Regions from separate parts of the Clostridium sp. SHJSY1 genome, predicted to be linked through region 3. Evidence: riboswitches for the same ligand, from Rfam matches in the RefSeq annotation. Region 3 holds a riboswitch; each other region holds the start of a gene.
What was found. A riboswitch is a leader RNA that binds a small molecule or an ion and turns the genes downstream of it on or off. The one in region 3 is predicted to bind thiamine pyrophosphate.
Positions count from the first base shown of each region.

Region 1: it holds a riboswitch for thiamine pyrophosphate, as region 3 does, so the genes downstream of both, thiS (sulfur carrier protein ThiS) here and thiT (energy-coupled thiamine transporter ThiT) in region 3, are expected to answer to the same signal.
Region 2: it holds a riboswitch for thiamine pyrophosphate, as region 3 does, so the genes downstream of both, thiC (phosphomethylpyrimidine synthase ThiC) here and thiT (energy-coupled thiamine transporter ThiT) in region 3, are expected to answer to the same signal.

Region 1 covers NZ_JANDMF010000002.1:252,958-256,791, forward strand. The annotation lists gene thiH (2-iminoacetate synthase ThiH) at 1-214, opposite strand, end outside; gene NNC19_RS02385 (thiazole synthase) at 229-993, opposite strand; gene thiF (sulfur carrier protein ThiS adenylyltransferase ThiF) at 1,012-1,815, opposite strand; gene thiS (sulfur carrier protein ThiS) at 1,819-2,013, opposite strand; TPP riboswitch at 2,098-2,209, opposite strand; gene NNC19_RS02400 (diaminopimelate decarboxylase) at 2,259-3,500, opposite strand; gene NNC19_RS02405 (helix-turn-helix domain-containing protein) at 3,508-3,834, opposite strand, start outside.
Region 2 covers NZ_JANDMF010000071.1:11,130-14,963, reverse strand. The annotation lists gene NNC19_RS21800 (S8 family serine peptidase) at 1-171, opposite strand, end outside; gene thiC (phosphomethylpyrimidine synthase ThiC) at 411-1,718, opposite strand; TPP riboswitch at 1,804-1,905, opposite strand; gene NNC19_RS21790 (PLP-dependent aminotransferase family protein) at 2,073-3,413, shown strand; gene NNC19_RS21785 (CBM35 domain-containing protein) at 3,536-3,834, opposite strand, start outside.
Region 3 covers NZ_JANDMF010000009.1:34,118-37,951, reverse strand. The annotation lists gene NNC19_RS06590 (hypothetical protein) at 1-82, shown strand, start outside; gene NNC19_RS06585 (Mrp/NBP35 family ATP-binding protein) at 100-942, shown strand; gene NNC19_RS06580 (ferredoxin) at 1,006-1,194, shown strand; gene thiT (energy-coupled thiamine transporter ThiT) at 1,234-1,899, opposite strand; TPP riboswitch at 1,947-2,045, opposite strand; gene NNC19_RS06570 (hypothetical protein) at 2,076-2,279, opposite strand; gene NNC19_RS06565 (PadR family transcriptional regulator) at 2,340-2,774, opposite strand; gene NNC19_RS06560 (DegV family protein) at 2,782-3,624, opposite strand; gene NNC19_RS06555 (DUF3048 domain-containing protein) at 3,785-3,834, opposite strand, start outside.

The DNA.
Region 1 (3,834 bases), on a different contig from region 3:
CTGTCTTCCCAAAGTACTGTTCAGTTAAATTATGAGCCTTCCTAGCTATTTCTTCTAAATAGTTTTCTGCTCTTTTTGAAATTAAAACTAAAAAATCTTCTGGCATAAGTTTCTTCTTGTTTATAGCTCTTAGTACATCTTCATCTGTAACTTTTTCCAAAGCATTATAGAAATCAAAACTTGTATTTTCTTTTATATATTCATATACACTCAATTCTTTTCACCTCTTTAACCTAAAAATCCTGTTAAAGGTGATGATGCATTGCCCTTTGTACTTTCAGCTCCAAGACCAGCTAAGTATGCTTCTCGCCCCGCTTCTACAGCTTTTTTAAAAGCTCTAGCCATAGCCACTGGATCCTTTGCTGAAGAAAGTGCTGTATTAATTAAAACTGCAGCTGCTCCCATCTCCATAGCAAGAGTTGCATCTGAAGGTCTCCCTATACCAGCATCAACTATTATAGGAGCATCTATTTCATCTATCATAATCTCTATTAGTTCTTTAGTCCTTATTCCTCTATTACTTCCTATTGGTGCCCCAAGTGGCATTACTGCTATAGCACCTGCTTCTGCCATTCTCTTTCCCATCATTAAGTCTGGGGTCATATATGGTAAAACATTAAATCCTTCCTTTGCTAATATTTCTGTAGCCTTTAGAGTCTCTAAATTATCTGGCATTAAATATTTAGTATCAGAAATAACTTCTATTTTTACCCAATTTCCACATCCCATAGCTTTAGCTAACCTTGCTATTCTAATAGCTTCTTCTGCATTTCTAGCCCCTGAAGTATTTGGAAGTAGAATTATATCCTTAGGTATATATTCTATTATGTTTTCTTCCTTGTTATCTAAATCTACTCTTCTTACAGCCATAGTAACTATATTTGTACCAGATTCTCTAACTACATCTGGAAGTATTTTATTATTACCATACTTCCCTGTACCAACTAATAGTCTTGAACTTAATTCCTGTTTTCCTAATATAAATTTATCCATTTTAAATCCCCCAATATTTTAAATTTCTATTTCATTTAATAATAATCTAAGAACTGTATTAGCTTCATGATTTGCTACAATTGCAACTCTTGGAGCCATAAGCCCTTCATTAATTCCAGCTTCATGAACTCTATCCCCACAAATATATAACCTGTCCCCTATCTTTTTGGTTGTTATAATATTATTTGAGTAAAATCCAGCCATTCCTGATGCTGATACAACTTTTGTATCTTTAAAGTTTTTTAACACTTCTCCAACTATAATTGCTTTATAAGAAGCATTATCAAAAGCTTCTACAACTATATCAAAGCCTTTAAAAATATCTTCTATATTATCCTTTTCCACTTTTTTATCTATAGCTTCTACTTTTATAAAAGGATTAATCTCTGTAAGTATATCCTTTAATGCCTCAACTTTTTTCATCCCTATATGCTTTATATAGTACTGCTGCCTATTTAGATTACTAGGTTCAACCACATCAAAGTCTATAATCTTTATATGTCCAACTCCAATTCTAGCTAAGGATATAGCCACATTTGACCCAAGCCCTCCAGCACCTGCAATGGCAACTTTTCCTTTTTTTAATTTTTCATGTACCTTTGGTGTATGTCGACTAACCATTAATGCTTCAAGTTCTTCTTTATTTGGTATTTCACCTTTTTTAATAAAAGAAAGTCTATCCCCATCTTTTACATTTCTATCTTCTTTTATTGGAAATCCATTTAGTATTACAATATCAGCCCCTTTTTTATATTGATCCCTTAGTTTATATGCTGAAACTTCTTGAACTTCTCTCTCTTTTTCATTTATTAAAACCTTCATGATTTAGCCTCCTCCAACAAAGCTTATTACTTCCATAACATTACTATTTTTAAGTACTATTTTTGCAAAATCTTCTTTGGTTACAATAACTCCATTAAGTTCAATCACTACTTTATCTTTATTTATAGTAAGTTCATCTAAAAACTTATCTAGTGTTTTTTCTACCTTTAACTCAAATTCTTTTCCATTTACCTTCATTAAAATCACACCTCCTATTAATTTTTTCCATATAAAAAAGACTTACCCATAGGCAAGTCTTAAAATCAAATTTCATAAATGAATACACAGTATTCCCTGCTTCCCTACGGTGGTACTAACCACATCAGGTTAAAGGGTGTCAATTCTAACAGAATATCTCTCAGCCAACTCAAAGTCAGCACCCCTAGCCTTTATATTATATTTTCTAATATTCATATTACAACTTCAAGTAATTTTTGTCAATTTTAAAAATCTAAAGTAGCAAAATAATCCTCTATAGTTTCTGCTCTTCTTATTTGTTTAGTAGAGCCATCTTCTTGAAGTAAAATTTCAGCAGATTTCAATTTCCCATTATAGTTATATCCCATTGCAAATCCATGAGCACCAGTATCATGAATTACTAGTATATCTCCTTTATCTATCTTTGGAAGACTACGATCTACTGCAAATTTATCATTATTTTCACATAAAGATCCTACTACATCATAAACATGATCACAAGTTTCATTTTCTTTACCCATTACAGTTATATGATGATATGCTCCATACATTGCAGGCCTCATTAAGTTAACAGCACATGCATCTACCCCAATATATTCTTTATATATATGCTTTTCATGAACTGCAGTTGTTACAAGGTGTCCATAAGGTCCAAGCATGAAACGTCCAAGTTCTGTATATATAGCCACATCTCCCATTCCTGCTGGTATTAATATCTCTTCATAAGCTTTCCTTACACCTTCACCTATAGCCATAATATCATTAGGTTCTTTATCTGGTGTATATGGAATTCCTACTCCTCCTGAAAGATTTATAAATCCAATATGCACACCTGTTTCTTCTTTTAATTCCACTGCTACCTTAAATAAAATCTTAGCAAGTTCTGGATAATAATCGTTTGTAACTGTATTACTTGCTAAAAACGAATGCATTCCAAATTCTTCAACCCCTAATTCTTTCAATTTTAAGAATGCTTCTGTCATTTGTGCTCTTGTTAATCCATATTTTGCATCACCTGGATCATCCATTATAGTAGTTCCAAGAGCAAACTTTCCACCTGGATTATATCTAAATGAAATTGTTTTAGGAATTCCAGCAACTTCTCTTAAAAAGTCAATATGAGTTATATCATCTAAATTAATAGTAGAATTTAACTTACGTGCATATTGAAATTCTTCAGCTGGAGTATTATTTGATGAAAACATAATATCATCCCCAACAAATCCACACTTTTCAGACATAATAAGTTCAGTTAAAGAAGAGCAATCCATTCCACAGCCTTCTTCTTTTAAAATTTTAAGAATATATGGATTAGGTGTTGCCTTTACTGCAAAATATTCTTTAAATCCTTTATTCCATGAAAAAGCTTCATTTAGTTTTCTTGCATTTTCTCTAATTCCTTTTTCATCATATAGATGAAATGGTGTTGGAAATTCTTTTATAATCTCTTCTAATTGCTCTTTTGTAACAAATGGCTTTTTACTCATTAAATCTTCATCCTTTCATCATTTCAATTAACTTCATCTCATTAATTAAAGCATCTTTAAATACTTTAACTAAATTGTTATTACTTGAATATAAACAGGTTGAATTTAGTTCATCCCCAATTTCACCAGTTAAAACATATTTCGAGTCAACTATAAGTCTAACTTGAGATTTATCTTTCTCATCATGATATATTATAGCCCCATCCAAGGTAAATGTAGAATCTGTAATTGCAACTATTTTAATTTCTCTACTTATAAGATCAATTAATTCTGATCTTACTTCATCAAGTCTTTCTGCACACATATCTAAATAAACTCTTTCTTTAGCTTGTAC
Region 2 (3,834 bases), on a different contig from region 3:
AATATATTTTGTTTGATTTAAAATTTTTGCCTCTACTTCACTCTTTAAAACTTGTTTCAACTCATCAGTAGACACATCTTTTCCCAAAGCTGACAATGTACTACTATTTAATGCTATTGTAGTAGTTAATGCTAAAGTAGTAATAAGCGAAATAAACTTCTTACTCTTCATGTTAATCCCCCTTTTTATTCCCTAGTTGTATTTTTTTTGATTTTGTTGTTTATTTTACAACTAACTTTTATCCTTGTAAATATATTTTTAACTTTTTCTGGAAAAAAATTTTTTTTCAAGTTTAAACCGAATATTTTATCAAATTACTTAAAAACTCTTGACAATTTTTACATTATTACAAAAAATAGATGGATTGATTTAAAATTTACATTAAATCAATCCATCTATTATTTTTCTATTTAATCTCTAAGGATATTTAAATCTTCCCCATTTAAAATCTTTTTCATTGTTCTCATTGAACACATTTTTCCACACATTGTACATGACTCTTCATCATGTGGCTTTGATTCAGCCCTGTATCTTCTTGCCTTTTCACCATCAATAGCTAAATTAAACATAGCTTCCCAATCTAAATCAGCCCGTGCTTTACTCATTGCATTATCCCAATTTCTTGCCCCTTTAATTCCTTTTGCTATATCCGCTGCGTGAGCTGCAATCTTTGATGCTACAATCCCTTCTTTCATGTCTTTTAGATCTGGTAATCTTAAATGTTCTGCTGGTGTAACATAACATAAGAAGTCTGCTCCATAAGTAGCTGCTATAGCTCCTCCTATTGCGGATGTTATATGATCATACCCTGGAGCAACATCTGTAACTAAAGGTCCTAAAACATAGAAAGGTGCTCCATGACATAATTTCTTTTCTAATAACATATTTGCTTGTATTTCATTCAGTGCCATATGCCCTGGTCCTTCAATTATAATTTGCACATTTTTTTCCCAAGCTCTTTTTGTAAGTTCTCCAAGAGTTATAAGTTCCTTTATTTGATTAGCATCAGTTGAATCATTAATTGATCCTGGCCTTAATGCATCCCCTAAAGATATTGTCATGTCATATTTAGCACATATATCTAAAAGTTTATCAAAATGTTGATAAAATGGATTTTCTTTATTATTTAGCTCCATCCAGGCAAACAATAATGATCCACCTCTTGAAACTACACTAGTCAATCTCTTATTTCTTTTCACTGTTTCAACAGCTTCTCTATTAATCCCTGCATGTATTGTTATAAAATCTACTCCATCTTGTCCATGTTTGTCTACTACTTCTAAAAATTCTTCAGCAGTTATATCTTTTAACTCTTTATCATAAAAACCTACAGCATCATATATTGGTACAGTCCCAAGCATTGCAGTAGACATTTCAACTATTTTTCTTCTCATTCCTTCTGTTTTACCATAGTTAGACAAATCCATTATGGCTTCTGCTTTCATTTCAAGAGCAACTCTTACTTTTTCTAACTCCTTATCACATTCAGGACAATCTTTTGATATACCAAGATTAACATTAATTTTAGTTTTAAGTCCTTGTCCCACTCCTTCTGGGCTAAGAGTTTTATGATTTTTATTTGCAGGAATTGCTACCTTTCCCTCTGCCACTAAAGATCTTAATTCTTCTACATTCATATTTTCCTTTTCTGCTACTATTTTCATTTCTCTTGTAATGATTCCCTTTTTTGCTGCATCCATTTGAGTTGTATAATTCATTAATAAACCCTCCTTGTTTTTTTGCTATAAAAAAAAGCTTGCCAAAGCAAGCTAAAATCACTACATAATTATATATGTTAATATAGTAAAGTTAATATTGCTTCCCTCCGATGGCATTATCCATATCAGGTTACAAGGGTTAGGATTTTACTCCCTCTCAGCCAAATTGGCACCCCTAGCAAGTTTTTTTCTATTTTATTCTGATTATACTATTATTTACTTTTTATTTCAAGAAATTATAAATATGAATCAAAAAGAATTTACTCCATAACACACTTCTATCTTTTATCACTGTTATAGAAAATTCAACCATACTATGATATTCTGAAATTATATAGATAGGAGGTATTGAACTTGAAAAGTATATATATGATAATTGCAGATGATATAAATGAATCAATACAAAAAGGCGAATTAAAACCTGGATCAAAAATACCCTCTATTAGAAATTTAACCACAAAATATAATTGCTCAAAAAATTCAGTTATAAAGGCTTATGAAACCTTAAAAAATAATCACATTATTTATTCCTCACCTAAAAGTGGTTTTTTTGTGGCAGAAACATTAAGTAGAAATAATGTTGAATGTGATACAATAAATTTTTATAGTGGTAATACTATTATAGGTAATATGAATACTGAAGACTTAAAGCACTGTTTAAAATGGGCTGGAGATATTTATAGCAATTATTCTTTAGAAAGTGGTATTTATGGCATTGACTCATTAAGAGATAGACTTGTTACTCATCTTTCTAACTCTCAAATATTTACTTCTAGAGATAATATTTTTATTAATATGGGCATTTGTCAAACTTTAAGTGCATTAAATATGTTAGAGCTTCCAAATAGAAAAACAACTATTTTAATAGAACAACCTACTTATGCAATGTATATTGAAGGACTAAAAAATAGTAATGTTCCTGTAATTGGTATAGAAAGAAATGAAAATGGAATTGACCTTAAAGAACTTGAAAGAATATTCAAGGAAGAGAGTATTAAGTTTTTTTATGTCATTCCAAGGCATCATAATCCTTTAGGAACTACTTTAAATAAAAGTCAAAGAAAAACTATAGCTAAACTTGCTAAAAAATATGATGTATATATAGTAGAAGATGACTATTTTTCATGTATAGATGAAGATAGAAACTATGATCCTATATTTTCGTATTCTGATCATGAACACGTATTTTACATAAGTAGTTTTTCTAAAATTATGCCTTGGATGAGAATAGGTTTTATAGTCTCTCCTACAAATTTAATTAAATCCTTAAAAAAATGTATGTATAAAATTCATTTTTTCTCTTACCCTACACCTTCCTTATTGTCACAAGCCACTTTGGAAATTTACCTTCAAAGCAAGCTACTTTATAAGCACACTTCATTGGTAACTGCCGATCTAAAGAGCAAATATGATATTTTAAATGAAAGTTTAAAATCTTTAGAATATCTTGATGTAAAAGTAATAAAAAGTCATTCTGGGTTTTACTGTTACCTAGAACTTCCAGAATGGGTTAACGAAGATATTTTAGTAAAAGAACTTGAAAAATCTAAAGTTATTGTTGGACATGGTAAAAGATTTTATTTTTATGATAAATTTTATAAAAAAGGAATTAGACTTAGTATTGCTAGTGTTAGTAATCATGATATAAAAAAAGGAATTTCTGTAATAGAAGAAAAACTAAAGATGTTTTCATGAAATTTTCCATTATAAATGAGGGCATTGAAAAACTATAATTTTTTTCAATGTCCTCCTCCTGTAATAATGTTTTTCTAATCAAATAAACTAAGATTCCTAACTTATTATATGCATAACTGTGCTTAATTCAAATCAATATAATCTAACTCTGCATAACCTGTATTTCCCTTTGCCAATCTAATAATATTGTCGCCAGCTTTAAGATTCACATTTACTTTCAAATCAGCAAATTGTGACCATCCCGAAGTCTTAGGGTAGGTAATAGTTGAAAAGGCACCTCCATTATATGCTAATTCCTGTGTTGAGTTTGTGCCTGTTCCATTTGCATATCTTATTGTCATTGTATAAGTCTTAGTTTTTGGTACTTTTACATAAAAATCTACATAACTATCACTATAATCTATTTGCCCAACATATTTTC
Region 3 (3,834 bases):
ATATTATGTTCAAGGAAGTTATGAAGATAAGTCATGGAAGATAACTGTAAGTGAACCAAATGAAAAGCCTAAAGGGTGGTAAGATATAAGGAGGTCAAAATGGGTAGTTGTGATAATTGTGCAAGCAAAGATCAATGTGCTTCAAAAGGAGTTACATCATGTGAAACTTCAATAAAGGTTTTACCTAAGTATGGAAATGTAAAAAATATAATTGGAGTAATTAGTGGTAAAGGTGGAGTTGGAAAATCTACTATAACAGGGGTTATGGCCACTATTTTAAGAAAAAAAGGATATAAAGTTGGAGTTTTAGATGCTGATATTACTGGGCCATCTATGCCTAGATTCTTTGGGATTAATAATCAAAGAGCAAAGATAACACCTATAGATGAAAATACAGTGAAATTTTTACCTGTAGAGACTTCTAGTGGGGTTAGGGTTATGTCTATGAACTTAATTACACCAGTAGAAGACCAACCAGTTATATGGAGAGGACCAGTAATCACTGGAGTTTTGAATCAAATGTACATAGATACAGAATGGGGAGATTTAGATTATCTATTAATTGATATGCCTCCAGGAACAGGAGACATTGCATTAACTGTAATGCAAGATTTTCCTATAAAAGAATTGGTTATAGTATCTACACCACAAGATATGGTTTCTATGATAGTCAAGAAAGTTGTTATAATGGCAGAAAAAATAGGAGTAAAAGTAAAAGGTGTAGTAGAAAATATGGCTTATATAGTATGTGATGGGTGTGAAAAAAAGTTGCGTGTGTTTAGTAAGAAATCTGCAGAAGAGCATGCGGAGTATTTAGGGTTATCTTTAATAGGTGAATTACCTATAGATTTGGAGTTCACTGAAGCTTTAGAACAAGGAAAAGCAGAAGAATATGTATCAGACAATCCTTTGTATTCATTAATTTTTGAAGGATTATATTAATAATTTTCTTTTCTTTGGGGATAATAGTTTATGAAAATATCCTAAAAGAAAGGGGAATTAATTATGATAGCAAAAGTAGATCAAGATACTTGTGTTGGATGTGGATTATGTCCATCTGTATGTGAAGAAGTATTTGAATTAGGGGATGACGGTAAGGCTCATGCAATTGTAGATGAAGTACCATCAGGTTGTGAGGATGCAGCTAAAGAAGCAGAGTCTAGTTGCCCAGTTGATGCAATAGAATGTGAATAGTTAAAATAAAAGGATCTCCATTGAGGAGGTCCTTTTATTTTAAGCTTTAGCTTGCTTTAATAATGTTGCAAATGGAAGGAAAGCAATCAATGCAATGCATATAACTGCATCAGCTGTTACCATTGGAGCATTTACAACCAAGGAATATATCCATGGATGCATTCCAGCCGATAAAGCATCAGAAGAGAAGAATACTACTCCTGAAATAAAGTGACAAATAAATTTAGCTACAAAAGCTATTGCTGTCCCTAATATGGGTTTACTTCTAAAGTATCCAGCAAGACCTATAGCTAAGGATGGTAGTGGATAATCAAATAAAATTTGGACAGGATGGACAAAATAAGGATCAAGGAATAAATTCAAAAGTCCATATAAAAAACCTGTTAACATTCCTATTTCAGGGCCGTAAATGAAGGCAATTAATAAAATAGGAACCATTCCTCCAAGTGTAACACTTCCACCAGCAGGAAAGTGGTATATTCTAAAAACTTGTAAAACACATGCAAGAGCTAAAGCTATTCCAATACGACTCATAATTTTAGCATTAAGCTCTATTTTTTTAAACCTAATTAAAGCAACAATAATTATAGCTAATCCAAATAATCCAATAAATAAGCTTGGATTACTTATTAAAGTTTGGAACTTTGCAGAAAAGCCAGTAAAGTAATTAGTTAGCCTATCTGACCAATCATTTAAAAAATTCATAAAAAAACCTCCTAGTAATCCTGCTAGAAGTCCTAAAGCTTTAATAATATTAATTATAATTGCTTTCCTACGCTGGAATTAACCAGATCAGGTACAAGGGTTAATGATGCACATCTCTCAGCCTTTAGGCACCCCTAGCAGATAAATTTAATTCTGCTTTTATTCTATGCCTTGTATTAAAAAAAGTCAATTAACTTATTAACAACCATACTCGACGAATTTTGGGGATTTGGACTACATATTGTATTTACTGTTGATACACAAATGGTATCACCTATATTTGAATTAGGCACTTGGTTTAATGGAATAGATGCAATACTTCCATCATCAAGGGCAACATAGGCTTCCATATTATTTTTATCTATTATTGTTACTTTCATTTATAAGTACCTCCTATATATTAGGATGCCTTAAAAGAAAAAAGATATACCTAAGTATATCTAGTAAATATCATTATAAATAATTTTAAACACCTCTAAGGATTCTTCAATTTTAGGCTTTAATAATTTTTTTTTGTTTTCAAAGTTTTTTATTCCTTCTTCAGTTAACCTATATATTTTTTGAAATTTCTTCTTTGGGTCATTCCATTCACCAACAATATCTCCTTGTTTTTCAAGTTTTTTTAAAATAGGGTATATCCCTCCTGTGCTAGGAATCCATAATCCATTAGTTCTTTCACCTATTTTGTGAGAAATATCATTTCCGTTTGATGGATTTAAACTTAAAATATAAAGAATATAAATAGGAAGCAACCCCTTAGTAAACACCTGACCTACGGCTTCGTTCTCTTTTCTTATTTTTTTTAAGTCAGAAAGTTTTTGCTTATATTCTTCATATAATCGTTTTTCTTCAGCCTTAAGGTCTTTCTCGTTCATATATAAATTAAAGTTCCTCTATAATGAAGCCAAGTAATCCAGGTCCAGTATGAACTCCTAAAGCAGGTCCTACTGTGGCGATAGAAATTTTATTAACATTAGTGTGGTCTTTTAAAGAATTAAGAAGTCCTTGACTTTCTTCAATAGCGTTTCCTTCGATAATCCAGATGTTGCATTTATTTTTATCTAGGTAGCTTTCAATAATTTCTTTCAATTTGTTTATAGATTGTTTACGACCTCTAGCTTTAGCAAAGGTTTGATAAACACCATCATCACCTACAAAAACTATTGGCTTAAGATTTAAAAGTTCTCCAATTGTTCCAGCAACTTTACCTATTCTACCTCCCCTTTTAAGATATTCAAGAGTAGCTAGTGTAAAGTAAGTATGTACTTTTTCTCTAATGCATGGAAGCATAGAGATTATTTCTTCAAAAGTTTTTCCTTCTTTAATTAAACTTGAAACAGATAAGGCTATAGAACCTTCAGCCATACATAATGTTTTTGTATCATAAACGTAACTTGTAAGCTTTGGGTGGTCTTCTAAAGCTAATCTTACAGAGTTAATTGTGCCAGAAAGAGCACTTGATATATGTATAGCGATAACATGAGTGTATCCTTCTTCTTCAAGAGTAGTTAATATATTTTCAATTTTTTCCCTACTAGGTAAAGAAGTTGTAGGAATTTCTTTTTCTAAATTATTGTATAGTTCATGTGGAGTTATAGTTACTCCATCTTCATATTCATTATCAGAATAAATAATTCTAAAAGGTAGAGAATAAATATTATGTTCTTTTAATAAACTTGGTGATAGATCAGAACCGCTATCGGTTATTATTGCTATCTTTTGCATATTTGTACCTCCAAAATATATTTAATTAACATTATCAATAGTGATAATGTTAACTATATCAGAAGCGATAATGTTAGGCAATAAAAAAAATAGACTAACTTAACTAATTCAAATGAATGAGTTTGTTAGTCTAAATGAAATTAAACTAATTGATACTACATTATTTGGAGGAAGACCCTATAGATAAATTACTTTTATTATCAATAATAT